Regions from separate parts of the Plantibacter sp. MCCC 1A11337 genome, predicted to be linked through region 3. Evidence: predicted binding sites of a transcription regulator. Region 3 holds the regulator's gene; each other region holds the start of a gene.
The links. The regulator HrcA, encoded in region 3, represses chaperone genes, less so after heat shock. The targets are predictions, from matches to a motif close to TTNGCACTCGNNNNNNNCGAGTGCNAA.

Region 1 (9,826 bases), 650 kb from region 3:
CCCTCCACCAGCGGGTTGGCAGGGCGATCACGCGACCTATCTCCAGACGGTGCCGACGGCGGTCTACCAGGCACCGAGCCAGGGCGGCTACGCCGCGTACCAGCAGTCGCAGACGCAGACCCCTGCCGCGTCGACCGGGACCTCACGGAGCACCTGGTCGCTCATCACCGGTCTCGTCGGTCTCCTCGTGTCGGTCTTCGTCGGTTGGGGCTTCCCCCTGTCGATCGCGGCCATCGTCCTCGGATTCGGAGCCAGGCGTCGCGAGCCGCAGGGCCGAGGCCGCGCCCTCACGGGCCTCCTGACCGGGTTCGTCGGCCTCGCCTGTTCCGTCGGCTGGCTCGCCTACAGCGTCGTCGTGATCATCGGGTACGTCTCGACCTGATCCGCCTCGCGGCGCTGCGGCTCGGCGGACACCGTCGGGTCAGGCGTCAGCGGCCGGTGTCACCCGTTCGACGAGCAGCGCACTGTGTTTGCCCGCGATCCTCGTGAGGATGATCGTGGCCGAGCCGTCTCCCTTGAGCGCCATGCGCTTCCGGAACGCCGCGGGGTCGACGTCGACGCCGCGCTTCTTGATCTCGAGGACACCGATCCCGCGATCCCGCATCGTGCGCCTGAGGACCTTCTCGTCCATCGGTAGCCGCTCGAGCACCCGGAAGGTCGTGGCGAACGGCGAGGTCGTCGCCGTGTCGGAGGTCAGGTAGGCGATGCCCTGGCCGAGCATGCCGGCCTCCAAGCGGACGGCGAGGTCGCCGATGAGTCGGGCCCGGATCACCGACCCGTCGGGTTCGTGCACGTAGTCGCCGAGTTCCCGCACGGGGGCGTCGTCGGCGTCGGCCTCGGCGTGCAACTCGTGGTGGACGCCGTCCGCGAGGAGGAGCGCGGACCGTCGGACGTCGGGACGGGCCAGCGGGCCGAACCAGAGCGCCATCTCGACGAGCTGTCCGTCGACCGACACCCACTGCGCCTCGGCGTCGTCGGGGATGAGTGAGCGGTCGAATCCGGGCCCGAGCTTGACGCCTGTGGGGAGGCTGGTCGCCGCACCGAAGACCAGGTCGAGGGACGGGGTGTAGTCGGCGGCACTGGACAACCGCGCGGTGTCGGCGTGTCCTGCGGTGCGCCGCGCGGGATCGAACCAGACCGCGTCGAAGTCGTCGAGCGAGACGTCCTCGGCGGCGGCGTTCCGCACGGTCGCCGTGGGGAACGGGGCGAGGTTGTAGCTGGCGATGGCCGCGGTGACCTCGTCGATGTCGACCGCCGTGACCTCCAGGTCGAGCGAGGCCATGGCCATCGAGTCGGCGCCGATGCCGCTGCCGAGGTCGGCGACGCGCGTGAGGCCGGCCCGGGCGAAACGTCCGGCGTGCAGCGCGGCGACGGGAAGGCGCGTGGCCTGTTCGAGGCCCGCCTCGGTGAACAGCATGCGGCCGGCGAACGGACCGAACTTGCCGACGGCTTTCTGCCTGAGCCGCGACTGCGTGAGGACCGCCGCGACCAGCTCGGGGGAGTGGCCCTCCTTGCGCAGGCGCCCGACCAGGCGGACGGCCTCGTCCTTCGTCGGGTAGGGCGGCAGGGAGTCGAGGAGCCTGAGGCCGTCGGCCGTGAGGAGTTCGACGAGTTCCGAACGGTCCATGGTCAGTGGGCCTCGGGCGGAGCTGGATGCATCCGGCAACGGTAGCAGCCGCTGATTGGCACTCGCATTGCATGAGTGCCAGAAGATGCCTACACTGGAATCAGCACTCTCGCAGTGTGAGTGCTAACCACGTCTTCGTTTCAAGAAAGAGGTCAACCGTGTCGGTCTCCATCAAGCCGCTCGAGGATCGCATCGTCATCAAGCAGGTCGAGGCAGAGCAGACCACCGCTTCCGGTCTGGTCATCCCCGACACCGCCAAGGAGAAGCCCCAGGAGGGCGAGGTCGTGGCGGTCGGACCCGGTCGCATCGACGACAACGGCAACCGCGTCCCGCTCGACGTCGCCGTCGGCGACAAGGTGATCTACTCCAAGTACGGTGGCACCGAGGTCAAGTACGCCGGTGAGGACTACCTGGTCCTGTCCGCGCGCGACGTCCTCGCAGTCGTCGTCCGCTAGTCACCAGCGCACGGATCCGGCGGCTCAGGCCGCTCGACAGCCCGAATGGCATTCGCCGTTCGGGCTGTGTCCGTTTTCGGAGGGTGTCGCGGGGAGTCGCGGGTCTAGCCTGGACCAGTGCAGAACCCCAGCGATCCAGCCGACGTCGACATCCACCCCGTCTCCGTCGACGGGGGAGTGGATCGACGTGCGAGTGTGGCCGTGCCCCAGCAGGGGAGCCGGTCCGGACTGCTCTCGGCGGTCGCCGCCTACTGCCTCTGGGGAGCGCTCCCGCTCTACTTCATCGCCCTCGCACCGGCCGGCGCCTTCGAGGTCGTGGCGTGGCGCATCCTCTTCTCCCTCGTCTTCTGCGCCGTCCTCATCCTGGCGACCCGTTCCTGGCGTCGACTGTTCGGCATCCTCCGCCAGCGCCGCATCGTCCTGACGATGGGCCTCGCCGGAGCGCTCATCTACGTCAACTGGCAGACCTACGTCTACGGCGCGCTCAACGGCCAGGTGGTCGAAGCGTCGCTCGGGTACTTCATCAACCCGATCGTGACCGTCTTCCTCGGCGTCTTCTTCCTCCGGGAGCGGCTGCGTCCGGCCCAGTGGGCCGCGGTGGTCGTGAGCGTGATCGCGGTCCTCGTCCTCGCGATCGGACACGGCAGCGTCCCCTGGATCGCCCTCATCCTGGCTTTCTCATTCGGCCTCTACGGCTACATCAAGAAACTGGTGGGCGGCTCGGTCGACGCCGTGTCCGGGTTGACGCTCGAGACCGTGTGGCTGATGCCGGTCGCGATCGCCCAGCTCATCGCGGTCGGCGTGACCGGTGGGCTGACCATCGGCACCGCAGGCGTCGGGCACGCCCTGCTGCTCGTCGGTGCCGGCGTCATCACCGCCGTCCCGCTCCTGCTGTTCGCGGCGGCGGCGCGCCGCCTCCCGCTCACCTGGATGGGTTTCATCCAGTACTTCGCACCGATCATCCAGTTCGTCGTCGGTGTCGCGGTCCTGCACGAGGCGATGCCGCCGGAGCGCTGGTTGGGCTTCGGTCTCGTGTGGCTGGCGCTCGCGATCCTCACCGTCGACATGCTCGTCGCCTCCACCCGTGGTCGTCGGGCCGTCGGGGTCGAACGGCGCCGCTCGACGAGCATCTGAACAGCGGATTCCAGCGCTGATCGCGCGACCACTGCAGGAAACGCGCGAAACAGCCCCGCCTGAGGTAACGATTTGGTCGTGTTACACGCTTGTAACGTCAACGACATTGTCCAGCGCACGTGCAGCGGATAACTTGACTCAACGGCAGCCCCTGGAGCTGCCACTCTTCTGACAAGCAAGGAGTACCATGAGCGTCTTTTCGAAGGCCACGGCCGCTCGCTCCCGCCCACGTTCCATCGTTCTCGGTGGTATCGCACTGATCGGAGCCAGCGCGCTGGTCCTGAGCGGTTGCGCCTCGAGTGGTAGCGGCGACAGCGGCAGCAGCAGCAAGCCTGCTGGCGACCTGACCCTGAAGCTCGGCACGGCGTTGCCGCAGACCGGTAACCTCGCGTTCCTCGGCCCGCCCGAGGAGGCCGGTGTCGGTCTCGCGGTCAAGGAGGTCAACGACGCAGACCTCGGCATCAAGATCGACCTGACGCTCGGCGACTCGGGTGACTCCGACAACAAGGCGTACGCGACCGAGGTCCCCCGTCTGCTCTCCGAAGGCGTCACGGCCATCATCGGTGCAGCGTCCTCGGGTGTGTCGAAGCTCTTCATCGACGAAGTCACCGGCGCAGGCGTCATCCAGTTCTCCCCGGCGAACACCTCCGCGGACTTCACCACGTGGGACGACAACGGTCTCTACTGGCGGACGGCGCCGTCCGACGTGCTGCAGGGCGAGGTCCTCGGGAACCTGATCGCGGAGGACGGCAACGCCACCCTCGGCATCATCTACCTGAACGACTCGTACGGCACCGGCCTCGCGAAGTTCACCAAGGAGGCGTTCGAGAGCGCCGGCGGTGAAGTGGTCGCCGAGCAGTCGTACAACACCGGTGACACCTCGTTCGACGCGCAGATCAGCGCGGTCAAGGCGGAGAACCCCGACGCGATCGCGATCATCGCGTTCGAGGAGACCAAGACGATCGTCCCCGGTCTCGCCGGCTTCCCGTCGGACAAGCTCTACTTCGTCGACGGCAACCTCGCCGACTACAGCGCGGACTTCGCTCCGGGCACGCTGACGGGCGCCAAGGGCACGCTGCCCGGTCTCGACACCGCGAAGCTCGGTGACTTCACCGACCGCCTCCAGGCGTTCGTGAAGGACGAGGGTGGCGAGCCGCTGAAGGACTACAGCTACGCGGCTGAATCCTACGACGCCGTCATCCTGCTCGCCCTCGCGGCGCTGCAGGCCGGTTCTACCGAGGGTGCCGACATGGCGGCCGAGCTCCAGTCCGTGTCCGGTGGCAAGGACAAGGGCGAGAAGGTGACCACCTTCGAAGAGGGTGCGAAGGCCATCGCCGACGGCAAGAAGATCGACTACGACGGCAACTCCGGTCCGATCACGTTCGACGAGAACGGCGACCCGACCGAGGCGACCATCGGTATCTACCAGTACGGTGACGACAACAAGTACACCCGCATCAACTAGTCGCCCACGCGACTGACGAGGCCCCGGAGCGATCCGGGGCCTTCGTCGTGTCCGGCAGCTGTAACTGCCCCCGCGTGTGCTGTGCCGTGTGTGGTGGCGCCAGCGCGGTGCGCTGACGCGAGCGCGGGTCCAGCGCGTGAGCGCGGGTCTCCGGAGACCAGCGCTCACGCGCCTACGACGCGCTCACGCCGATTCCGAGCCCATGCGGCACAGCGGGTGGCGCTCACGCCAGCGCACCGCGCTGACGACGGGAGGGGCTCCTGCCAGCGCACCGCGCTGACGGAGGATCCGGTGCGCTCACGCCGGCGCACCGCGCTGACAGCGACCAGTCGATTGCCCGGGTCAACGGAACGCGCGTTGCAGCCCTGCGCGCTCGAGCTTCGCGGCGAGCCGACTCGGATGCACGAGGTCCTCCCAGGTGGCGCGGACGACGGTGTACCCGAGCGCGCGCAGACGGTCCTCCCGATGCTTCTCCGCCAGGACGATGTCGGCCACGTCCCGCCCCTGCGTGAACTCCTCCCGCACATACTTCTGTCGGCCGTCGAGTTCGAGGATGATGCGCTCGTCCGGCCAGACCGCATCGACCACTCCGACCGGTCCGTCCGCGTCGGAGAAGGCATGCTGCAGCACCGGCAGGGCGAAACCGAGCTGCGCGATCACGACCCGCATCTTCGATTCACCACCGTTCGCGGCGAGTGGGTCCGCGAACTCGATCGCAAAGCGCACCTGGCGTCCTCCCCGCCGGCCCGGCAGGTCTCGTGCGAGCGAGCGGAGCGCCGTCTCGTCGGTGAGCTTGAGCCGGAGGGCAGCGTCGGCGACGGCGACGGCGTCCTCGAGGCGGGCGATCCGAGCGAGGTCGACGACGGTCCGAGCCGGGTCCGTGACCGCGAGCCCGTAACGCATCCGTCGGGTCACGGAGCCCTGCGTGGTGTGACGGATGATGCCGGGTGCCGAACGTCCTCCGCGATCACCGCTCGTCAGCGTGTGCACCTCGGGAGGCCACGGACCCACGATCGGGAGTCCCCACAACCGCGCCGCCGAGTAGTGGCTGAACAGTGCGTCCTTTCGGAGCGCAACGGCCGCGGCCTCGATCCGGACCCGGTAGCGGTCATCGGGGGACAGGGAACTCCATATCGGTTCAGGGACGTAGATGCCCTTCCGCAGACGCACCAGGTCGCCGTCGCGGTGGGCGGCGCTCACCAGGCGCTCGGCGCCGACCCGGCGTGCGTCGCGGACGAGCAGGAGTCCGTTCGGGCGGAGGAGCAGGTTGAGGTCGAAGGATTCCATCGCCTCACCGTGCCCGTTCGACTCCGACAGCAGCTCGTGTCGTGGAAACGATGTGGAGAACTGCTCCCATCCAGCCTCCGGTGGAGCGAGGGTGGAATGGCACCCAGCGCGGTGCGCTGACGCCAGCGCGGGTCGTCGGTCTCAGCGCGGGTCGCTGTGCCGCAGCGGTGATGACTCGGCGTGAGCGCGGGTCCAGCGCGTGAGCGCGTGCCTCCGGAGACCCGCGCTCACGCGCCAGGACCGCGCTCGCGTCAGCGCACCGCGCTGGCGAAAGGGGGAGGGAGAATGCACAACTCCTCCGTCCCCGTCTCAGGAGGCCGTCTTGGTACGACGGTGCCCCTCGGGGGAGGGAGGAGTTGTGGTTCGTTCACCGGTCGGGATCCGGTGGCTTCTGGCCCGTCGCTCGGCACGCGGTCGGGACGAGCATGTTCGAGGGTACCGAAGTCCCCGCCGACCCGCGAGTGGGGATCGCCCTGATCAGTCCTCGTCCTGGCCGAGCGTGCCCAGGTAGAGGCCGATCACCTTGTCATCCGAGAGGAGCTCGCGGCCCGTCCCGGTGTAGGCGTCACGACCCTGGTCGAGCACGTACCCGCGGTCGCAGATCTGCAGACACCGACGTGCGTTCTGCTCCACCATGATCGTCGTCACGCCGGCCTTGTTGATGTCCGAGACGCGGATGAACGCGTCGTCCTGTCGGACCGGCGACAGCCCCGCGGACGGCTCGTCGAGGAGCAGCACGTGCGGATCCATCATGAGGGCCCGCGACATCGCGACCATCTGGCGCTCACCACCCGACAGCGAACCGGCGCGCTGCTTGAGCCGCTTCCCGAGTTCGCTGAAGATCCCGGTGACGAACTCGAGGCGCTCGTTGTACTGCTTCGGCTTCTGGAACAGCCCCATCTTGAGGTTGTCCTCGATGGTGAGGCTCGGGAACACGTTGTTCGTCTGCGGCACGAACCCGACGCCGCGCGCCACGAGCTTGTTCGCCCGGAGCCCCGTGATGTCCTCACCGTTCAGGAGCACCTGTCCGCTGCGCACCTTCACCTGTCCGAAGATCGCCTTCAGCAGCGTCGACTTCCCCGCACCGTTCGGTCCGATGATGCCGATGAGCTCGCCCTTCCGGGCGGTCAGGTTGGCACTGTTCAGGATGTTCACGCCGGGGAGGTACCCGGCGGTCAGATCGGTGACCTCCACGACCATCTCGGCGGTCTTGACCGCGGTGCCGCCGACCGGCGCACCCTTCACGTCGCTCATTTCCGCTCCTCCTCGGGCTCGGCACCAGCCGCGAGCCGTTCGTCTTCGATCTCGGCGAGCAGCTCCTCGGCCGCAGCGCTGTCCTCTCCGGCGATCCTGCCGGTCACGACCCCGAGGTCGACGTCCTGGTGGCTCCCGAGGTAGGCGTCGATGACGGCGGGGTCCTCCATGACGGTGTCGGGCGGGCCCTCGGCGACGACACGACCTTCGGCCATGACGACCACCCAGTCGGCGATGTGCCGGACCATCTGCATGTCGTGCTCGACGAACAGCACGGTCATGCCCTCGTCCTTCAACGCCAGGATGTGGTCGAGGAGGGACTGCGTGAGCGCCGGGTTGACGCCGGCCATCGGCTCGTCGAGCATGACGAGCTTCGGATCGCTCATGAGCGCCCGCGCCATCTCGAGGAGCTTCCGCTGCCCACCGGACAGGCTGGCCGCGTAGTCGTCGCGCTTCGTGTCGAGCTTGAAGCGACGCAGGAGGTCCATCGCCTTGACCTCGAGGTCCTCCTCCTGCTTCCGCCAGAGCGGCTTCACGAGGCTCGAGAAGATGCCCTCGCCGGTCTGGCCGGTCGCGCCGAGCTTCATGTTCTCGAGCACCGTGAGCAGGCCGAGCGCCTTCGTCAACTGGAAGGTCCGGACCTGACCCATGCGGGCGACCTTGAACGCCGGGACGCCCCCGAGGCTCTTGCCGTCGAAGTTCCACGTCCCGGTGTTCGGCTTGTCGAAGCCGGTCAGCAGGTTGAACAGCGTCGTCTTACCGGCGCCGTTCGGGCCGATGAGGGCGGTGATCGCGTTGCGGGGCACCTCCAGGTGCTCCACGTTCACCGCCTGCAGGCCGCCGAAGGTCCGGGTGACCTGGTCCGCGATGAGGATCGGGTCGACCTTCTTGACGCCCGGGACGATCTCGCCGACGTGGAGGCCGGTGGTCTTGACCGGTCGCGAGGTGGGTGAGCTGTTACTTGACAAAGGTCAGCTCCTTCTTGTTTCCGAGGATGCCTTGCGGCCTGAAGATGACGATCAGCATGAGCGCGACACCGACCAGCACGTAGCGGAGCGTCGACGCCTGCGTCGAGCTCATGAACGGCAGGACGTCCGCCTTCACGAGCGCCGGGAGGACGTTCGAGAGGAACGCCATGATCACCCAGAAGATCACCGAGCCGAGCAACGGCCCGAAGACCGTCGCGGCTCCACCGAGCAGGAGGATCGTCCAGATGAAGAAGGTGAGACTCGTGACGTACACGCTGGGCACGACCGCGGAGGGGAGCGCCAGCACCACCCCGCCGAGCGCACCGAACACGCCACCGACGACGAGCGCCTGCATCTTGTAGGCGAACACGTTCTTGCCGAGGGCGCGCACGGCGTCCTCGTCCTCGCGGATGCCCTTCAGCACGCGGCCCCAGGGGCTGCGCATGAGGAGGAACACGAGGAGGGCGGCGACGGCGAGCAGCAGGATGCCGAAGATCCGGACCCACCACTGGTTCGCGTTGAGTTCCCAGGGCCCGAAGCCGTACGTGCCGGGCGGGATCGGGTTCGCGGCCCGGAAGCCCTCGTGGTAGTTGCCGAGTCCGTCGGCCGAGTTCGTGAACTCGTCGAAGACCTGCGTGGTGAAGAGGAGTCGGACGATCTCGGCCGCCGCGATGGTGACGATGGCCAGATAGTCGGCTCGCAGTCGCAGGGTCGGGATGCCGAGGATGAAGGCGAAGACCACCGAGGCCAGACAGCCGACGATGATGCCCGCCCACCACGGGAGGTTGAAGCTCAGGATCGAGATGGCGTAGCCGTAGGCGCCGAGCGCCATGAACCCCGCCATACCGAAGTTCAACAGACCGCCGTAGCCGAAGTGCACGGCCAAGCCGAGTGCTGCGAGCGCGTACGCGATCGTCTCCGGGCTGATGACCCAAGCGAGCGTGTTCGAGAGAATGCTTCCCCAGTCCATGCGCGTGCCCCTAACCGATTCTCTCGCGACGTCCGAGGATGCCCTGCGGTCTCACGAGGAGCACCGCGATGAGCACCACGAGGGCGCCGACGTACTTGATGTCAGACGGGATCCAGAGCGTCGAGACCTCGACGAGGATGCCGATGATGAGGGCGCCGACCATGGCGCCGAAGGCGGTTCCGAGCCCGCCGAGGGTGATGGCCGCGAAGATGAGCAGGAGCAGCTGCGCTCCCATGTCCCACTTGATGCCCGGTCGGAAGTACGCCCACAGGATGCCGGAGAGACCCGCGAGGGTCGCTGCGAGGATCCAGACGATGCGGACCACTCGGTCGACGTCGATGCCGCTGGCCGCGGCGAGGCTCGGGTTGTCCGAGATGGCTCGTGTCGCCTTGCCGGTCTTCGTCTTGATGAGCCACCAGGCCACGCCGAGGAGTACCACGACGCTGACCGCCATGCTGATCATGTCGGTGACGCTGAGCGAAACCGTGCCGAACAGCTTGATGTTCTCCTCTCCGGAACCGGGCAGCTGGAACGTCCCGCCGCCGATGAAGTAGAGGAACACGTAGCGGAGCGCCAGCGACAGGCCGATCGAGACGATCATGACCTGCACGATGCCGACGCCCTTGCGTCTCAAAGGTCTCCAGATGCCCGCGTCGAGCGCGAAGC
Region 2 (9,826 bases), 540 kb from region 3:
AAGGAGACGCCCTGCGCAGGTGTTGCTGTCGGACTTAGAAGTCCATGCCACCGGTCGGGTCGCCGGCCGGAGCCGGGTTCTTCTCCGGCTTGTCGGCGACGACGGCCTCGGTGGTGAGGAACAGGCCGGCGATCGACGCTGCGTTGAGCAGCGCGGAGCGCGTGACCTTCACCGGGTCGTTGATGCCGGCAGCGAGCATGTCGACGTACTCACCGGTCGCGGCGTTGAGGCCGTGTCCGACGGGCAGGTTGCGGACCTTGTCGGCGACGACGCCGGGCTCGAGGCCTGCGTTGAGCGCGATCTGCTTGAGCGGAGCGTCGATGGCGACCTTGACGATGTTCGCACCGGTCGCCTCGTCACCGACGAGCTCGAGCTTCTCGAACGCGGTCTTGCCGGCCTGGATCAGGGCGACGCCACCACCGGCGACGATGCCCTCTTCGACGGCGGCCTTCGCGTTGCGAACGGCGTCCTCGATGCGGTGCTTGCGCTCCTTGAGCTCGACCTCGGTCGCTGCACCGGCCTTGATGACCGCCACACCGCCCGCGAGCTTGGCGAGACGCTCCTGGAGCTTCTCGCGGTCGTAGTCGCTGTCGGTGTTGTCGATCTCCTTGCGGATCTGCGAGACACGACCGGCGATGGCGTCGGCGTCGCCGGCACCCTCGACGATGGTGGTCTCATCCTTGGTGATGACGACCTTGCGGGCACGGCCGAGCAGGTCGAGGGTGACGGTCTCGAGCTTGAGGCCGACCTCCTCGGAGATGACCTGGCCACCGGTGAGGATGGCGATGTCCTGCAGCTGAGCCTTGCGGCGGTCGCCGAAGCCCGGAGCCTTGACGGCGACGGACTTGAAGATGCCACGGATCTTGTTGACGACGAGCGTCGCGAGAGCTTCGCCGTCGACGTCCTCAGCGATGATGAGGAGCTGCTTGCCCGACTGGATGACCTGGTCGACGATCGGCAGGAGGTCCTTGATCGCGGAGATCTTCTGGTTGGCGATGAGGATGTAGGGGTCCTCGAACACCGCTTCCTGGCGGTCGGGGTCGGTCACGAAGTACTGCGACAGGTAGCCCTTGTCGAAGCGCATGCCCTCGGTGAGCTCGAGCTCGGTGCCGAAGGTGTTCGACTCCTCGACGGTGACGACGCCCTCCTTGCCGACCTTGTCGATCGCCTCGGCGATGATCTCGCCGATGGTGGTGTCGCCGGCGGAGATGGAAGCGGTCGCAGCGATCTCCTCCTTGGTCTCCACCTCCTTGGCGTTGGCGATGAGCTCGACCGTGACGGCCTCGACGGCCTTCTCGATGCCTCGCTTGAGGCTGATGGGGTCGGCGCCTGCGGCGACGTTGCGGAGGCCCTCGCGAACGAGCGCCTGTGCCAGCACGGTCGCCGTGGTGGTGCCGTCGCCGGCGACGTCGTCGGTCTTCTTGGCGACCTCCTTGACGAGCTCCGCGCCGATCTTCTCGTACGGGTCGTCGAGTTCGATCTCCTTGGCGATGGACACGCCGTCGTTGGTGATCGTGGGGGCGCCCCACTTCTTCTCGAGGACAACGTTGCGACCGCGCGGCCCAAGGGTGACCTTGACCGTGTCAGCAAGAATGTTCAGTCCACGCTCGAGGCCGCGACGGGCCTCCTCGTCGAAAGCAATGATCTTAGCCATGTGTGTTTTTCGTCCCTCCCGGACGTCATGAACGTTGTTAGCACTCAATGAGTACGAGTGCTAAGTCGATTCTGGCACTCAGGGGGTGGGAGTGCAAGTGAGCGCCGGAGCCCTGAGCGAACTCCCGGGATCCGCCCCGGAACGACGAACGACGCCGCCCACCGGAGTGGACGGCGTCGCAGGAATCGCGTGCCTGATCAGCGGCTACGCCAGGCGCACACCTTCGGCCTGGGGCCCCTTTGCTCCCGTGCCGACCTCGAAGACGACCGCCTGGCCCTCTTCCAAGGACTTGTAGCCGCTCATGTCGATCGCCGAGTAGTGGACGAAGACATCCTGTCCGCCGCCGTCGACCGTGATGAAGCCGAAGCCCTTCTCAGCGTTGAACCACTTGACGGTTCCGTTCGCCATTTCATACTCCCATTGCTGCGTGCTCTCGGCGCCCGACTGTTGCCGGACCCGGACCTGCCATCCGGGATCGGGATCCCGGCGGCCACCCTGCGCCGAAGCGGACCCGGGGGCGAGTCGAGACGGGACGGGATGAGCGGCCAATTCCAGATACTAATCCGGGGCACCGCGCGGATTCACCCCGAAATCGGCAAACGGGGCGGAGTGATACGACAACTCAACATGGAGGAAACACTCCGGAAACACGGCGAGCCGGCGACCTGACCGATCGACCTGCTCCGGCCGCGCTCAGGCGGCCGGCTGGTAGTCCGCGCCGACCACGACGACGATGCGGAGGACCGGTGCCTCGCCTTCCTCGACGGGGATCGCGTACGTGTCCGTGATCTGGATCGGGATACCGCCGAGTGCGTTCGCGATGGCGCGAGCGACGCCCTCCTGCGACGGATCCTGGTAGTAGACGCCGCTCGCCGTGACGTCCTCGGTGCTGGCGTCGCTCGTCGGGATCTGCTGCGTGAAGCCGGCGGCCGTGATCGCCGCCGCCGCCGATGCGGCGAGGCCGGCAGTGGGTGTGCCGTTCAAGACGAGGATGCTGGCCGTGGGGTCGACGACGGGGGCCGCCTCGGTCGGGGTGGGGGTCGGCGTGGGCGTGGCGCTCGGGCTCTGCGAGCCGCCGAAGAAGTCGATGCGGTCGTTCAGTCCGAACAGGGCGAAGGTGCCGATCCCCACAAGGACGAGCGTTGCGACGACGGCGACGAGGAAGGCGATCCAGCCGCGTCCCTTGGGAGCAGGGGCACGGTGTGCGCCGACGCGCTTGAGGTCGGGGACCTCGTCGAAGCGGTCGGGCGGGAAGGATTCAGCCATGGTGTGGTCTCCGGGAGCTGCTCAGCCGTCGGCGCGGGGAGCCGAGGCTCCTCGCGCCGAGAGTCGGGCGTCGCGGGTGCGCTGCAGCCGCTTGATCAGCATGGGGTCGTGGGCGAGGGCGGACGGCGAGTCGATGAGCGCGCCGAGCAGTTGATAGTACCGGGCCGGGGACAGGGCGAAGCGGTCGCGGATGGCGGCCTCCTTGGCCCCGACGTGCTGCACCCAGTGGGACTCGAACTCGAGGATCTCGAGCTCGCGCGGCTCGAGGCCGCCCGTCGGCGTCGACGCCTCGTCATCGGCAGGCGTGCGCGACGCTGACTGCATGCTCGTCTCCTGCCGATCGGTGCCGATGCGGCGACCGTGGAGTCGTGCTCCGGTCCGCCGTCCTCCAAGTCTATTCAGCCGATGGCCGCCGGGCCGCATCCACCCCGGCGAGGGCCGACGTTCACCGGGAAGGATCAGGCTCGGTGCAGTGTTATGGAATACGTCGGGAGCCGCATGCACGAGGCGGCCCCGCACGTAGGATGACCGAGACGAATGGAGCAGCATGACGTACGACGTGTCGAAGACCGATGAGCAGTGGCGCGAGGAACTCACGCCCGAGCAGTATCAGGTCCTCCGCGGAGCGGCGACCGAACGGGCCTGGACCGGTGAGCTCCTCGACGAGTCACGCGCGGGCCTCTACACCTGTGCCGCCTGCAACGCCGAGCTCTTCAAGAGCGGTACCAAGTTCGATTCCGGCTGCGGATGGCCGAGCTTCTACGAGTCCGTGAACCCCGAGGCGGTGCAACTCATCGAGGACCGTTCCCTCGGGATGGTGCGCACCGAGGTCCGCTGCGCCAACTGCGGCTCGCACCTCGGTCATGTGTTCGACGACGGCTTCGGGACGCCCACCGGTGACCGCTACTGCATGAACTCGATCGCGCTCAACTTCGCCGCGGCCGACACCGCCGAGCCGACGGAGTGACCGAACCGATCGAGCGCCCGGTCCTGGCCGCCGTCGCCGGGCGCCGTTCGTGGTCGAAGGTCACCGACGTCGCTCCGAGTGACGCGGAACTCCTCGAGGTCCTCGGGGCGGCCGGTCGAGTGGCCGACCACAGCGCCCTGCGTCCGTGGCGGGTCATCACCCTCCGGGGCGACGACCGGGTGAAGCTCGGCCGGGCGCTCGCGAAGGCGGAGGGCGACTCGAAGCCCTCGACGAAGCCGCTCCGCGCGCCCCTGTTGCTCGCGGTCGTCGTGAGTGTGAAGAAGTCGAAGGTACCCGCCTGGGAGCAGGAGGCGGTCGCGGCAGGAGTGGCCCACATGGTCAGCCTTCTGCTCGACGACGCCGGCTGGGGCGTGTTCTGGCGCACCGGCGGGGCGACTCGCGCCAAAGCGGTCCGGAAGGCACATGGCCTGAAGAAGGGCGAGGAGCTCCTCGGCTGGCTGTACGTCGGAGGGAAGCCGGGTAACGCTCGCACGGGGCGTCGCAAGACGTTCAACGCGAAGGCGCACCTCAGCTCCATGCCCTGAGGACCGGAGTCGCTCACGACATCCGACCGATGACGGGTCGACTCAGTCGGCGGACGACGATGCCGCGGGACGACGCCTGAACCGCGCCGATGCGATCGCCACGGCGGCGAACGCGAGCAGCGTCCCGATGACGGTCGCGACATGCACGCCGCCGTCGTCGGTGGGCAGGAGCACGTCCAAAGCGAGCGCGCTCAGGGTTTGACCCGCCACCGTGCCGAGCCCGAGGATGAGTACGCCCGTGTGCTGGACGAGGAACGCGGCCACGGCGATGAACACGCATCCGATCGGGCCGCCGAGGTAGAGCCACCACTCCCCCGGGAGCGGACCGGGCGGCGCGACGATGATCGCGTGCAGCACGGCGGCGACGACCAGCACGACCGTCCCGACGATGAAGTTGATGAACGTCGCGGCGAGCGTGCTCTGCGCCCGCATCTTGACTCGACCGTTGACCGCCTGCTGCCAGCCGATCCCGATCCCGGCGAGCAGCGGCAGGATGAGGAGTCCGAGCGGGATGCTCCCCCCGAGCTCGCCCGAGACGGCGACGCCGACCGCGACGAGGGCGACGACCGCCCCGAGGACGCGCTGGACGCTCAACCCGACGACGCCTCCCGGGCCGAACCCGATCCGGTCGAGTACCAGCCCGCTCGCGGTCTGGCCGGCGACCACCGCGACCGTGAACAGGGCGACGCCGAGCGCGGCGGCGGTGAGCCCCTGCGACAGCACGAGGAAGGCGCCGGCGCAGCCGCCGAGCACCGTCCACCAGGGCATCTCCCGGCGTCGGACGGCACCGATCACCGTGGCGAGCCCGCGACGGCCGGTGCGGGAGACGGCGAGTCCGACCGTGAGGATGATCAAGCCGCCCCCGAAGGAGATCGCGGCGGCGGTGAACCCGTCACCGAGACGCGCACCGAGCTCGCCGTTCAACCGGGCCTGCACCGCGATGAAGGCGCCGCTGACGACGGCGATGAGGAGCGCGAGCGGTGCTGGGAAACGGGTCACGGGAGGGTTCCTTCCAATGAGGAACCGCCCACTCAGCAGGCTGAGCGGGCGGTTCTCGGCTGGAGCCGACGACGGGACTTGAACCCGTAACCTACGCTTTACAAGAGCGTTGCGCTACCAATTGCGCCACGTCGGCCGACAGGGGCTGGCCCCGGTCTCGTCCATCCTACGATGGCGGCGGATCAGCCGTTGGTCACGGGCGACTCGCTGGCACCCGGCGTCGGCGTGCCGGTGGAGTAGCTCTCGCTCGAGACGGCGAGGACGAACGCCGCGAACTGCTCGGCGTCGGTGAGTGAGCCCGTGTACTGCTTGCCGTTCACCAGGATGGTCGGCGTCCCCTCCACCTTCTCGACGTCCGTCCCAGGCAGCGGGCCGCTGCGCGCACGGTCGGTCGAGTCCTTCACCCACGACTTGTAGGTGCCGTCGTCGATGCAGGCGTTGATCTTCTTCTCGCCGCCGGAGATGACTCCCTTTGCGATCGACTTCAGCTCTGCGTCGGTCAGGCCCTCGGTGTTCTCCTTGGGCTGGTTCTCGAACAGTGCGGTGTTGAAGGAGAAGAAGTCGTTCGGTGAGTACTCCGCGACGCAGGCGGCCGCGTTCGAAGCGCGCAGCGAGTACTGCGTCCCGAGCGACAGGTTGCTCAGCGTTGCGAGGGGGTGCACCGTGTACGTCGCGGCGCCGGCCTCGAGCCAGCCCTTGACCTGCTCGGCGTTCGTGGTCTCGAACTGACCGCAGTAGGGGCAGAGGAAGTCCTGGTAGACGGAGATCTCGACGCCGTCGGCGGCGGGGGTCTCGGTTGCTGCCGGCGTCTCGGCGGGGGCGGGCTCCGCGGGGGCGGCCGGATCGGTCGCGCTCGGCGTGGGCGTCGACGCACTGGCCGGGGCTCCGACCAGCTGCAAGCCGGCGGAGACGGTGAAGCCGTCGTTCTTCGCCGCGGTCGGGACCGGTCCGGCGGGCTTGATCGACGTCACGATGATGACCGCCACCACCGCCACGATCGCGAGCGCACCGAGCACGATGCCGCCCTGGAGCAGCACCCGGTTGCGGCGGTCGCGGCGCTTCTGCTGCTCGCGCAGCACCCGCGCCTTCTCGCGTGCCGCGTCGCGTCGTTCGTTCTTGGTCGGTCGGTTCTGCGATCCAGCGCCAGACATTGATCCTCGTTTCGGGGGGCTCGCGCTGCGGAGACGAGGCAGCGCCAAACAGAGTAATCGTAGACCTGCCGCCTGGGAGAGGCCCAAACCAGGCCGGGAGCCGGCTGTGCGTCCACCGGGAGATCCGCTGGCTGCTCGACCTTCCATTCACAGGAGGTCGTGGCATACTGGGACGGCGAACCGGCCATCGATGACGGGTTCGCGTCCATTCACAACGGATCGTCCGGCACGTACCTGCCGGTGAAGGAGAACAACCATGGCGTCTGTGACGTTCGACAACGCAACCCGTTTCTACCCGGGTGGCACCCGCCCCGCGGTCGACAAGCTGAACCTCGAGGTCGCCGACGGCGAATTCCTCGTCCTCGTCGGCCCGTCCGGCTGCGGCAAGTCCACCTCCCTCCGCATGCTCGCCGGCCTCGAAGAGGTCAACGACGGCCACATCTTCATCGGCGACCGCGACGTCACCGACGTGCCGCCGAAGGACCGCGACATCGCGATGGTGTTCCAGAACTACGCGCTCTACCCGCACATGACCGTCGCCGAGAACATGGGCTTCGCGCTCAAGATCGCCGGTGTCGGCAAGGAAGAGCGTGCCACCCGCGTGCTCGAGGCCGCCAAGCTCCTCGACCTCGAGGACTACCTGACCCGCAAGCCGAAGGCGCTCTCCGGTGGTCAGCGTCAGCGCGTCGCGATGGGTCGAGCCATCGTCCGTCAGCCCCAGGTCTTCCTCATGGACGAGCCGCTGTCGAACCTCGACGCCAAGCTCCGCGTCCAGACCCGCACCCAGATCGCATCGCTGCAGCGTCGTCTCGGCGTCACCACCGTCTACGTCACGCACGACCAGACCGAGGCGCTCACCATGGGCGACCGCATCGCGGTCCTCAAGGACGGCATCCTGCAGCAGGTCGGCACCCCGCGCGACCTCTACGAGAAGCCGAACAACGTCTTCGTCGCCGGCTTCATCGGCAGCCCGGCCATGAACCTGTTCGAGGGCGAGATCGCCGATGGCGGCATCAAGCTCGGCGGCTTCGTCATCCCGGTCGAGCGCGAGATCACCGACGCCGCTCCGTCGAAGAACGTCACGGTCGGCGTGCGACCCGAGGACATCACCGTGTCCAGCAACTCGGGCTCCGGCATCGAGGTGACCGTCGACCTCGTCGAGGAGCTCGGCGCCGACGGTTACCTCTACGGCCACACCGAGGTCTCCGGCAAGCGTACCGACATCGTCGCCCGCGTCGACGGCCGCAACCACGCGCACATCGGCGACACGGTCTTCCTCGCGCCGACGCCGCACCACGTGCACGCGTTCGACTCGGCATCGGGTGAGCGTCTGGGCAACAAGCCGGTCGTGTCCTCCTCGATCTAGTTTCCCGCCGACGATGGTCGAGCGGTCGGTCTCCGATCGCTCGGCCATCGTCGTTTTCGCTTGTCCAGTCTCTGCACGACGATCCCCGAGGAGCGCTCCGCACCATGTCCGGCGCATTGAACATCACCGCTGCCACCGTCGACCCGGCGCTGCTCGACCTCCCCTGGGAGCTCCCCCTCGAGAACTGGCCGAATGAGGCGATCGCCTCGCTCCCGAAGGGCATCTCGCGCCACCTCGTCCGGTTCGCGAACCTGTCCGGCTACGTCATCGCCGTCAAGGAGACGACCGCGGAGATGGCGAAGGGCGAGTACGACATGCTGCGCACCCTGCAGCGCCTCGACATCCCCTGCGTCGACCCGCTCGCGGTCATCACGAACCGGAGCGACCGCAAGGGCCGAGAGCTGCCGAGCGTGCTCGTGACGCGGCACCTGAAGTTCTCACTCCCCTACCGCGCGCTCTTCCAGGGCACCCTCCGGCCCGACACCGCGACCCGCCTCGTCGACGCGCTCGCCGTCCTCCTCGTCCGACTGCACATCGTCGGCTTCTTCTGGGGCGACGTGTCGCTGTCGAACACGCTCTTCCGGCGCGACGCGGGTGCTTTCGCCGCCTATCTCGTCGACGCCGAGACGGGCAAGCTCTACGAGGGCGGCCTGTCGAACGGGCAGCGTGAGAACGACCTCGAGATCGCCCGCGTGAACATCGCCGGCGAGCTCCTCGACCTCGAGGCCGGCGGACGCGCCGACGCCGAGCTCGACCCGGTCACCGTGAGCAACGGCATCGTCGCCGCCTACCGTTCGCTCTGGAAGGAGCTCACGGGCTCCGAGTCCTTCGACGCGTCCGAGCGCTGGCGCATCACCGAGCGCGTCCACCGCCTGAACGAACTCGGCTTCGACATCGAGGAACTCGCGATCAAGACGACCGACGAGGGCTCGACCGTGCGGATCCAGCCGAAGGTCGTGGACGCCGGGCATCACCAGCGCCGTCTCCTGCGGCTCACCGGTCTCGACGCGGGCGAGAACCAGGCGAGGCGCCTGCTCAACGACCTCGACGCGTATTCGGCCTCGTTCGGGAAGGACGGGTTCGACGAGGAGATGGCGGCGCACGAGTGGCTCATCCGCGTGTTCGAGCCGGTGGTGAAGGCGATCCCCCGCGAACTCCGCGGCAAGCTCGAGCCCGCCGAGATCTTCCACCAACTTCTGGAGCACCGTTGGTTCCTCGCGCAGAACGAGGGTCGCGACATCCCCCTCGCGGAAGCCGTCGGTTCCTATGTGAACACCGTCCTGCGACACCGCCGCGACGAAGCGACCATGATCGTGCCGCCGACCGAGGCGATCAGCATCCCCGCCGCCATGACCGGACCGGTCGACTGGCGAGACCTCGTCTGATCGGGTCCGACACCTCGGCTGACGACAGACAGGCCCTCGGAACGGAGATCCGTTCCGAGGGCCTGTCCTCGTTCGTGCGGTGCGAGCGCCGGTGGCCTACTCGGCGTTCCGGCGACGCGCGATCTCGTACAGCGTCACGCTGGCCGCGATCCCGGCGTTGAGCGACTCGGTCGAGGCCGAGATCGGGATCGACACGACCGCGTCGCAGGTTTCGGTGACGAGGCGGGACAGGCCCTTGCCCTCGCTGCCGACGACCACGAGGATCGGCTGGTCGGCGAGTTCGAGCCCCGGGAGGGAGACGTCGCCGTCGCCGTCGAGGCCGATCACGAAGACACCGCGCTCCTTGAACGCCTTGAGCGTCTGGGTGAGGTTGGCGGCCATCGCGACCGGCGTCCGAGCCGCCGCGCCTGCCGAGGTCTTCCACGCGGAGGCGGTGAGACCCACGCTCCGGCGCTGCGGCAGGATCACGCCGTGCCCACCGAAGGCTGCGGTC
Region 3 (9,826 bases):
ACCTCGATCGCGCCGGCCGCTTCGAGCCGCTCCCGCTCCGTCGGCGAGATGCCGCCCTCCGGACCGACGACGAGGACGAGTTCCTCGGCGAGCAGTGCCGACGGGTCGAGCTCCGAGAGCGCGAGTGCCGCGCTGGGTTCGAGGACGAGGACGGTCCGGCCGGCGACGATCGCCGCGAGTCCACGGGTGTCGACGACCTCGGCCACCTCAGGTACCCGGGCGCGGATCGACTGCTTCGACGCCTCGCGCACGATGAGCTGCCAGCGCGCACGGCCCTTGACCGCTTTGTCGCCCTGCCACCTGGAGATGCTGCGCTCGGCACCCCACGGGACGATGCGGTCGACACCCAGCTCGGTCGCCGCCTGGATGGCGAGTTCGTCGCGATCGCCCTTGGCCAGCGCCTGCACGAGGACGAGCCCGGGACGGTTCTCCGGATGCACCACGACCGATTCGACGCGGATCTCCAACTCGCCCGGCTCGCTGCGCACGACCGGTCCGGTCGCGATCAGGCCACGACCGTTGCCGATCGACGTCGTCTCGCCGACCCGCAGCCGACTCACGGCGACGGCGTGCTTCGCCTCGGGCCCACGGAGGGTCACCGAGTCGCCGACACCGGTCGATTCGAGGTCCTCGCGGAGGTACAGCGAACTCATCTCAACCGACGCCGTGGAAGCGGTCGCGGATCTTCGCGAACAGGCCCTGCTGGAACTGCGCGAGCGCCGGAGCACCCTGGCGTCGTCCCGAGGCGAAGCTCTTGATCAGCTCGCGTTCGCGGTGGTCGAGCTTCGTCGGGGTGACGACCTGGACGCCGATCTTGAGGTCACCCCGGCTGTTCCCGCGGAGGCGCGTGACGCCGCGGTCCTTGACCGTGATGACCTCCGAGCTCTGAACGCCCGGTCGCAGCTCGACCTCGACGTCGCCGTCGAGCGCGTGGACGGTGACCTGGCGGCCGAGGATGGCGTCGGTCATCGGGACTTCGAGCGTGCACAACAGGTCGTCGCCGTCGCGGCTGAAGACATCGTGGTGCTTGACCTTCATCTCGAGGTAGAGGTCGCCGTTCGGGCCGCCTGCCGGGCCGACCTCGCCGCTCCCCGGCATCTGCAGACGCAGACCGGTGTCGACACCGGCCGGGATGTCGACCGAGACGGTGCGGCGGGCACGGAGCCGGCCCTGACCCTGGCAGGTGACGCACGGGGTCGCGATGATCGTGCCGTAGCCGCGGCAGGTGCCGCAGGGCGCCGAGGTCATGACGTTGCCGAGCAGCGAGCGGACGGCCCGCTGGATGGAGCCGGTGCCGTGACAGATGTCGCAGGTCACCGGTGAGGTGCCGGGCTGGCAGCAGGAGCCGTTGCAGGTGCTGCAGAGCACGGCGGTGTCGACCTCGAGGTCGCGGTGGGTGCCGAAGATGACCTCGTCGAGGTCGAGTTCGACGCGCAACAGAGCGTCCTCGCCGCGTGCGCGGCGGGACTTGGGTCCGCGCTGCTGGCCACCCCCGCCGAAGAAGGTGTCGAAGATGTCGCCGAAGCCGCCGAACCCGGCGTCACCTCCGCCGAACCCACCCGCCTGCGGACCGAGGTCGTACTGCTGGCGCTGCTTGGGGTCGCTCAGCACGTCGTAGGCGTGGGTGACCTCTTTGAACCGCTCTGAGGCGTCGGAACCCGGGTTCACATCGGGGTGCAGTTCGCGAGCGAGGCGGCGGTACGCCTTCTTGATCTCCTCGGGCGTCGCCTCCTTGGCGACACCGAGTGCTGCGTAGTGGTCGGGGTAGTCAGCCACTGAGGGCCTTTCGTTCGAGGTGCGGAAGGTGTTGGGGGACGCGACGAGGATGCGTCACTCGGCGTCGAGGATGCGCGAGAGGTACCTGGCGACGGCGCGGACCGCAGCCATGTTGCTCGCGTAGTCCATTCTCGTGGGGCCGAGGACGCCGAGCCGGGCGATTTCGCCACCAGAGGAACGGTAGTTCCCGGCGAGGACGCTCGTGGTCTCGAGGCCGAACGACGCGTTCTCCCGCCCGATGCTGGCGACCACGCCGTCGCGCTCGGACTCCATCTCACCGAAGAGCCGGAGCAGCACGACCTGCTGCTCGATGGCGTCCAGGACCGGATAGATGCTGCCGGGGAAGTCGTCTTCGGTGCGGGCGAGGTTGGCGGCGCCGGCCATGACGAGGCGGTCCTGGCGCTGCGCCGAGAGCTGTTCGCGCACCGCGTCGACGATGCGGACGGCCGCCGCGCGGTCGAGATCGGCGATGTCGGCGGGGACGTCGCCGATCGCGTCGTGGGCGTCGAGGAGTGGACGGCCCGCGACCGCCTCGTTGCACAGCGAGCGGAGACGCGAGATGAGGTCGTCGTCGACCGGGCTCTCCGTCTCGATGAGCCGCTGCTCGACGCGGCCGTTGTCGAGGATGATGACCGCGAGCACACGGTTCGGGGTGACGCTCACCAATTCGAGATGCCGGACACGTGCCCGGGAGAACATCGGGTACTGCACGAGCGCGACCTGGTTCGTCAGCTGTGAGAGCAGCCGCACCGTGCGGTGCAGGACCTCGTCGAGGTCGCCGGACGCACCGAGGAAGGTCTCGATCGCCGTCCGCTGGGCGTTGTTCAGCGGACGGCGGTCGGCCAGGTGGTCGACGAACATCCGGTAGCCCTTGTCGGTCGGCACCCGGCCGGAGGAGGTGTGGGGGGCAGCGATGAGCTCTTCGTCCTCGAGCTGCGCCATGTCGTTGCGGATGGTGGCTGCGGAGACCCCGAAGGAGTGGCGGTCGACGATCGTCTTGGACCCGACGGGCTCTCGCGAGGCGACGTAGTCCTGCACGATGACGCGGAGCACTTCGAGACCGCGATCCGACACCATCTCGATCTCCTCCCGTCATCCACCTCGGAGCGCCGACCATCAGCACTCGAAGACCCTGACTGCCGATCATATCGTGGCCTCCGCGCAGCCGTCCCTTGCGCGGCCCCGTGCCGCGGGAATACCGTTGGCCGCAGGCGTGGGTCCCTGATGAGCGACACCTGGTGCGATACGCTCAGCTGGACCAATTGAATATCACTCTCCGTGAAAGGTGCGAAGATGTCCGATCCGAACGCTCAGCCGCCCGTCGACCCAGCGAAGGGCGGGTCGGTTCCGCCTGCAGGAGATGGCGCGACGCCCCCTCCCGCAGCTCCGCAGCAGCCGCCCGCAGGCGCCTACCCGCCCCCGCCCGCCGGTGGCTACGCGCCGCCGCCGCCCGCTGCCGGCTCCTACCCGCCGCCGCCCGCAGGCGCCCCGCAGTACCAGCAGCCGTACGCAGCAGCTCAGCCCATGAGCCCGTCGGACGAGAAGCTCTGGTCGACGCTCATCCACATCGGTGGGATCTTCTTCGGATTCATCCCCCCGCTGATCGGCTACCTGGTCCTCAAGGACCGCGGCCCGTTCATCAAGGCGCACACGCTCACCGCGCTGAACTTCCAGCTGACGATGCTGATCGCGCTCGTGGTCGGCTCGATCCTGACGATCGTCGTCGTGGGTCTGTTCATCATCATCGCCGTCTACGTCGTCGTGATCGTGTTCAGCATCATCGCCGCGATCAAGGCGAACAAGGGTGAGCTGTACAGCTACCCGCTCACGATCCAGTTCATCAAGGCCTGATCCGTCGAGTACGAGCACAGCCCCGTCCGGTCCGCCGGGCGGGGCTGTTCTACGGCTCGGGCAGGGTCAGTCGCCGACCAGACGGCGGACGACCGCGTCGGCGAGGAGCCGTCCGCGGCGCGTGAGCTCCAGCCGTCCGAGCAGGGCCTGCCGTGCGTCGACCAGTTCCTCGGCGATGAGCCCGGCGACCGCCGTACGAGCCTCGGGGGCGAGCGTCCGGATCGGGATGCCGTCCCGCGTGCGGGTGAGCAGCAGGATGCGTTCGAGTTCCCGCGTCTCGTCGTCCAGGGTCTCCCGCCCGGCGGCCGGCGACTCCCCCGCCGCGATTCGCTGGGCGTACGCCGCCGGGTGCTTGACGTTCCACCAGCGCACCCCGCCGACGTGACTGTGCGAGCCCGGGCCGACACCCCACCAGTCCTCGCCGGTCCAGTAGGAGAGGTTGTGCCGGGAGCGGTGTGTGTCGTCCGTCGCCCAGTTGCTGACCTCGTACCAGCCGTAGCCGGCCTCGGTGAGGAGATCGTCGGCGAGCTCATACATGTCGGCCTGCAGGTCCTCGTCGGGTGTCCCCACCACGCCCGAGCGGATCTGGCGCGCGAGTTTCGTCCCGGGTTCGACGATGAGCGAATAGGCCGACACGTGGTCCGGTGCGCAGGCGATCGCCGTCTCGAGTGAGACGCGCCAGTCGGCCAGGGTCTCCCCCGGCGTCCCGTAGATGAGGTCCAGGCTGACGCCGAGGCCTGCTTCGCGAGCCCACTGCACGACGAGCGGCACCCGAGCCGGATCGTGCGTGCGCTCGAGGGTGGCGAGCACGCTCGGCACCGCGGACTGCATCCCGAAGGACACCCGGGTGAATCCGGCTTCGGCGAGCGTGCGGAGGTAGGCGGCGTCGACGGAGTCGGGGTTCGCCTCGGTCGTCACTTCGGCGCCGGGCGCGAGGTCGAAGTTGTCCGTCACGCCACGGAGCATCCGGACGAGGTCATCGGCAGGCAGGAGGGTCGGCGTGCCGCCACCGAAGAACACGGTCGAGACCGGTCGGTCGGGGACGGTCGATGACGCCAGGACGGACTTGCCGAAGCGGAGTTCCGCGACCGCCTCGTCGGCGTAGTCCGATTGCTTCGCGCCGCGGAGCTCGGTGGCCGTGTAGGTGTTGAAGTCGCAGTAGCCGCATCGGACCCGGCAGAACGGGACGTGCAGGTAGACCCCGAAGTTGCGCTCGTGGGCACCGACGGCCGCCGTCTCCGGGAGGAGTCCGTCGGACGGCGCCGGATCGGCGAGTGGAAGGGCGCTCGGCACGGTCCGTCGCTCAGACGCCGCGCGACGGCAGGAGTGCGCGGAGGTAGGCGTCGTTCATGGTCTTGCGGCGACGCTTGGAGCCGACGAGCTTCGCGGCACCCTTCGTCGGGCGGAAGAACGAGCGCACGACGATCCAGACGGAGTCGTCCTCGCGCTGCTCGATCGTGAAGGACTGCTCACCGCTCTCCGGATCACCCTCCATCGTGCCGATGGCCAGGCTCACGTGACCCGGCTCCTCGGTGACGGAGATGACGCGATGCGGCCCGACGAGCGGTTCCCCGCCGACGGTGCCGGCGAAGACGACGGTCGTGCCCGGGGTGATGAACGGCGTGCCGTCCTCGGCGAAGCGCTGTTCTTGGTGCGTCTCGATGGGTTCCAGCGGTGTACCGTCCTCGGCGAAGGCGATGCCGCCGTACTGCACGCCCGTGCCGGGGTGCACCTCGGAGATCTCCACGCCGCTCGAACGGTGCAGTCCCCAGGTGAGGAGGGCGCTGCTCGCGAGGGCGAAGCGTTCCTCTCCGCTCCCGAGGCGGAACTCGTCCTCCGCCGGCACGTAGCCCTCCGGCGGGTACTGCATGAGGTCGGTCCGCTGGGTAGCGCCGACGGCCGCGTAGTCGACCGCTTCGTCCTCGAACGAACTGCGTCGTGCGTTCACTTCTTGTCCTTCGTCTCCACGTCCCCGGAGAGCGCTGCGATGAACGCCTCCTGGGGCACCTCGACCTTGCCGACCATCTTCATCCGCTTCTTGCCCTCCTTCTGCTTCTCGAGGAGCTTGCGCTTGCGGGTGATGTCACCGCCGTAGCACTTGGCCAGGACGTCCTTGCGCATGGCACGGACCGACTCGCGGGCGATGATCCGCGCACCGATGGCAGCCTGGATCGGCACCTCGAACTGCTGGCGCGGGATGAGCTTCTTCAGGCGCTCGGTCATGAGCACACCGTAGGCGTACGCCTTCTCGCGGTGGACGATGGCGCTGAACGCGTCGACCTGGTCGCCCTGCAGGAGGATGTCGACCTTCACGAGGTCGGCTGCCTGCTGGCCGGAGGGCTCGTAGTCGAGCGACGCGTACCCCTGCGTCCGGCTCTTCAGGTGGTCGAAGAAGTCGAAGACGATCTCACCGAGCGGCATCGTGTACCGCAGCTCGACGCGGTCCTCGCCGAGGTACTCCATGCCGAGCAGCGCACCTCGACGGCTCTGGCAGAGTTCCATGATGGTGCCGACGTAGTCCTTGGGGGCGAGGATGCCCACCTTGACCATCGGCTCGGACACCTCGAGGATCTTGCCGGAGGGGAACTCGCTCGGGTTGGTGACGGTGACGACCTGCTTGTCCTCCGTCTTCACCTCGTAGGTGACCGACGGCGCGGTGGCGATGAGGTCGAGGTCGAACTCACGCTGCAACCGCTCGGTCACGATCTCGAGGTGCAGGAGGCCGAGGAAGCCGACGCGGAACCCGAAACCGAGGGCGACGGAGGTCTCCGGCTCGTAGTTGAGCGAGGCGTCGGAGAGCTTCAGCTTGTCGAGCGCGTCGCGGAGGATCGGGTAGTCGCTGCCGTCGATCGGGTACAGACCGGAGAAGACCATCGGCTTCGGGTCGGTGTAGCCCGGGAGGGCGTCGGTCGCCGGCTTCACCGCGGTCGTGACGGTGTCGCCGACCTTCGACTGCCGGACGTCCTTCACGCCCGTGATGAGGTAGCCCACCTCACCGACGCCGAGGCCCTTGGTGGGCGTCGGTTCCGGCGAGCTGACACCGATCTCGAGGAGGTCGTGCACCGCGCGCGTGGACATCATCTGGATACGCTCACGCGGACTCAGCTGGCCGTCGATCATGCGGACGTAGGTGACGACGCCACGGTAGGTGTCGTAGACGGAGTCGAAGATCATGGCGCGCGTGGGTGCGTCCGGGTCGCCCACGGGGTTCGGGATGCGTCCGACGACGCGGTCGAGGAGGTCCTCGACACCCATGCCGGTCTTGCCGGACACCCGCAGGACGTCTTCGGGCTCGCCGCCGATGAGGCTCGCGAGCTCCTTCGCGTACTTGTCGGGGTCGGCCGCCGGGAGGTCGATCTTGTTGAGCACCGGGATGATCTCGAGGTCGTTCTCGAGAGCGAGGTAGAGGTTCGCGAGCGTCTGCGCCTCGATACCCTGAGCGGCGTCGACGAGGAGGATCGCGCCCTCGCACGCGGCGAGCGACCGCGAGACCTCGTAGGTGAAGTCGACGTGCCCGGGGGTGTCGATCATGTTGAGCGCGAAGGTCTCGCCGTTGAGCGACCACGGCATGCGTACGGCCTGGCTCTTGATGGTGATGCCGCGCTCGCGCTCGATGTCCATGCGGTCGAGGTACTGCGCCCGCATGTCGCGGTCCGAGACGACGCCGGTGATCTGCAACATGCGGTCCGCCAGGGTCGACTTGCCGTGGTCGATGTGGGCGATGATGCAGAAGTTCCGGATGAACGCCGGGTCGGTCGATGCCGGCTCGAGGGCCTTCACTGCTTGGGGGCTCACGCGTTCCTCGGGGTCAGGGGTGGAATCGGGCAACCTTCATTGTCCCACGGCGGGGAGCACCCGCGCTGCGGTACCCTGGATTGCCAGAACTCAGCCCGACTGGTAATGTTGCCTGTTGGCTTGCGTGTGAGTTGAGACCACACGAGAACTCGCTTGAAGACGCCCTCTTCCGTCCGACGGCACCGAACATCATTTCCTCGAACCGAAAGTTGACCCAACGTGGCAAACATCAAGTCGCAGATCAAGCGCATCGGCACCAACAAGAAGGCCAACGAGCGCAACAAGGCCGTCAAGAGCCAGCTGAAGACCGCCATCCGCGCAACCCGTGAGGCCGTCGTCGCCGGCGACAAGGCTCAGGCTGAGTCCGCTCTCAAGCTCGCCTCGAAGAAGCTCGACAAGGCCGTGAGCAAGGGCGTCATCCACGAGAACCAGGCAGCGAACCGCAAGTCGGCCATCGCCAAGCAGGTCAACGCGCTCTAAGCGACACCAGCTGCAAGGCCCCGGCGTTCCTCGGAACGTGCGGGGCCTTTCGCGTCCCCCGGGCACGCCGGTCCCTGAGCGCACACGGGTCCCTGAGCTTGTCGAAGGTCCGCCCGCCACCACGGCCAGCGCGGCGGGTTACCGCTCTGAGAGTTCGACCCCGCGTGCAGCGATGACGCCGACGAGCCGCTCGAGTGCGAACACCGGGTCGCGGCTCGCGCCCTTCACGCCGGCGTCGGTCTCGGCGAGCATCTGCACCACGCGGCCGATGCCGGCGTCCGTCCAACCGGACAGGTCCCGACGGGCGCGGTCGACCTGCCACGGTGCGAGGCCGAACTGCTGCGCGATCTGCCCTGACCCGCCGCGTGCCGACGACACCTTGGCCATCGTGCGGATCTTCATCGCGAAGGCGGCGACGATCGGCACCGGGTCGGCACCCGAGTCGAGCGCCTGCCGCAGGGCGAGCAGCGCTTCCCCGTGACGCCCGGCGATCGCGGCATCGGCGACGTCGAACGCGCTCGTCTCGAGTCGACCGCCGTAATACTTGTTGACCGTCTGCTCGGTGATCTCCTCGGACGCGTCGGCCATGAGCTGACTGCACGCGGCTGCGAGCTCGGCGAGGTCGTCGGAGAAGGCTCCGACGAGTGCACGGAGCGCCTGGGGCGTGATACGCCGACCGGCCGTCTTGAACTCAGCCGCGGCGAAGTCGGCCTTGTCGCTGTCTCGCTTGAGTTCGGTGCAGACGATCTCGACACCGCCACCGGTGCCCGCGCGGATGGCGTCGAGCAGCTTCTTGCCGCGCACGCCTCCGTTGTGCCGCAGCACGAGGTAGGCGCCCTCCGGCGGTGCTTCGAGGTATCGGATGGCTTCGGCGAGGAACTGGTCGGAGCACTTCTCGACCTGGCTGACGCGGACGAGCCGGGGCTCACCGAAGAGCGACGGGCTTGCCACCGTGAGCAGCTCGCCCGGGGCGTAACTGTCGGCGGCGACGTCGTTGACCTCGAGCGAGGGGTCTTCGGAGACGAGGAAGTCGCGCAGCCGGCGGATCGCCCGGTCGGCCAGGAAGGACTCCGTGCCGGACACCAACACGATCGGCGCCGGGCGGATCTCGGACCAGCCGAGCTGCGGGATCGCCGCCGAGGCCTTGGCCGCCGTCTTCGCCTTCCCGCGACCGGCGGAACGTGGTGCAGCCACAGCGGCTCCTCTCGACCGTCCGAGTCTACCGGCGACCGCCGACGCCAGCCGGGCCGGGTAGGCGGCTCACCCGCCGCGCTCCGACCACACGCGGAACCCGCCACCGTCGCCCGGGCCGAGGACGATGGTCCCCGACTCGTCCGTGCGGAGGACTTCGGCCCCGGTGGCCTCGTAGAGCTCGAGCGCTGAGCGTGTCGGATGCCCGTAGCCGTTGTCGGCCCCGACGGAGACGAGCGCCACCGTCGCGCCCACCCGGCGCGCCAGACGGTCGCTCTGATCGGCCGAACCGTGATGCGACACCTTGACGATGTCGACCGCGTCCCCGAGCGTGTGCCGACCGAGTAGCCGGTCCTGTGCCTCCTCACCGAGGTCGCCGAGCAGCAGCACCGATGCATCGAGGAGATCGAACCGGACCACCACGCTCGCATCGTTCCCCGGTTCGACGCCGCCTGCCGCGGGGTCCGGCCACAGGACGCGCCACGGCGCCGCGTTCTCCGGATCCCCCAGCACTCCCTGGTCCCCGGCGCCGGCCTGTCGCACCTCCGCACCGCCCGCTCGGAGCGCTCGGGCGATGCGCTCGTCCTCCGGATCGTCGACCGGCCCGAGCAGCACCTCGTCGACCCGACCGACGACCGCGTCGAGGCCTCCGACGTGGTCGAGGTCGTAGTGGGTGAGGACGAGCAGCTCGATGCGGGAGACCCCGAGCTCGTCCAAACACGCGCGGAGCGGT

Region 1: a site for HrcA is predicted at 1,683-1,709, ahead of groES (co-chaperone GroES). Genes of this name have one in related genera too.
Region 2: a site for HrcA is predicted at 1,692-1,718, ahead of groL (chaperonin GroEL). Genes of this name have one in related genera too.

What each region holds. Positions count from the first base shown of each region.
Region 1 is NZ_JABJWX010000001.1:1,127,003-1,136,828, reverse strand. It holds gene HOW07_RS19715 (DUF4190 domain-containing protein) at 1-382, shown strand, start outside; gene HOW07_RS05250 (class I SAM-dependent methyltransferase) at 422-1,627, opposite strand; gene groES (co-chaperone GroES) at 1,786-2,082, shown strand; gene rarD (EamA family transporter RarD) at 2,278-3,216, shown strand; gene HOW07_RS05235 (ABC transporter substrate-binding protein) at 3,404-4,681, shown strand; gene HOW07_RS05230 (hypothetical protein) at 5,024-5,968, opposite strand; gene HOW07_RS05225 (ABC transporter ATP-binding protein) at 6,446-7,222, opposite strand; gene HOW07_RS05220 (ABC transporter ATP-binding protein) at 7,219-8,190, opposite strand; gene HOW07_RS05215 (branched-chain amino acid ABC transporter permease) at 8,180-9,160, opposite strand; gene HOW07_RS05210 (branched-chain amino acid ABC transporter permease) at 9,171-9,826, opposite strand, start outside.
Region 2 is NZ_JABJWX010000001.1:1,013,725-1,023,550, forward strand. It holds gene groL (chaperonin GroEL) at 35-1,654, opposite strand; gene HOW07_RS04685 (cold-shock protein) at 1,859-2,062, opposite strand; gene HOW07_RS04690 (LytR C-terminal domain-containing protein) at 2,348-2,920, opposite strand; gene HOW07_RS04695 (DUF3263 domain-containing protein) at 2,942-3,244, opposite strand; gene msrB (peptide-methionine (R)-S-oxide reductase MsrB) at 3,468-3,887, shown strand; gene HOW07_RS04705 (nitroreductase family protein) at 3,884-4,432, shown strand; gene HOW07_RS04710 (DMT family transporter) at 4,475-5,431, opposite strand; tRNA gene HOW07_RS04715 (tRNA-Thr) at 5,492-5,567, opposite strand; gene HOW07_RS04720 (thioredoxin domain-containing protein) at 5,614-6,582, opposite strand; gene HOW07_RS04725 (ABC transporter ATP-binding protein) at 6,839-7,948, shown strand; gene HOW07_RS04730 (DUF4032 domain-containing protein) at 8,053-9,333, shown strand; gene rlmB (23S rRNA (guanosine(2251)-2'-O)-methyltransferase RlmB) at 9,430-9,826, opposite strand, start outside.
Region 3 is NZ_JABJWX010000001.1:474,601-484,426, forward strand. It holds gene HOW07_RS02155 (16S rRNA (uracil(1498)-N(3))-methyltransferase) at 1-653, opposite strand, end outside; gene dnaJ (molecular chaperone DnaJ) at 655-1,776, opposite strand; gene hrcA (heat-inducible transcriptional repressor HrcA) at 1,831-2,853, opposite strand; gene HOW07_RS19230 (DUF4870 domain-containing protein) at 3,070-3,627, shown strand; gene hemW (radical SAM family heme chaperone HemW) at 3,694-4,920, opposite strand; gene HOW07_RS02180 (DUF1990 family protein) at 4,931-5,575, opposite strand; gene lepA (translation elongation factor 4) at 5,572-7,422, opposite strand; gene rpsT (30S ribosomal protein S20) at 7,642-7,902, shown strand; gene holA (DNA polymerase III subunit delta) at 8,041-9,096, opposite strand; gene HOW07_RS02200 (ComEC/Rec2 family competence protein) at 9,163-9,826, opposite strand, start outside.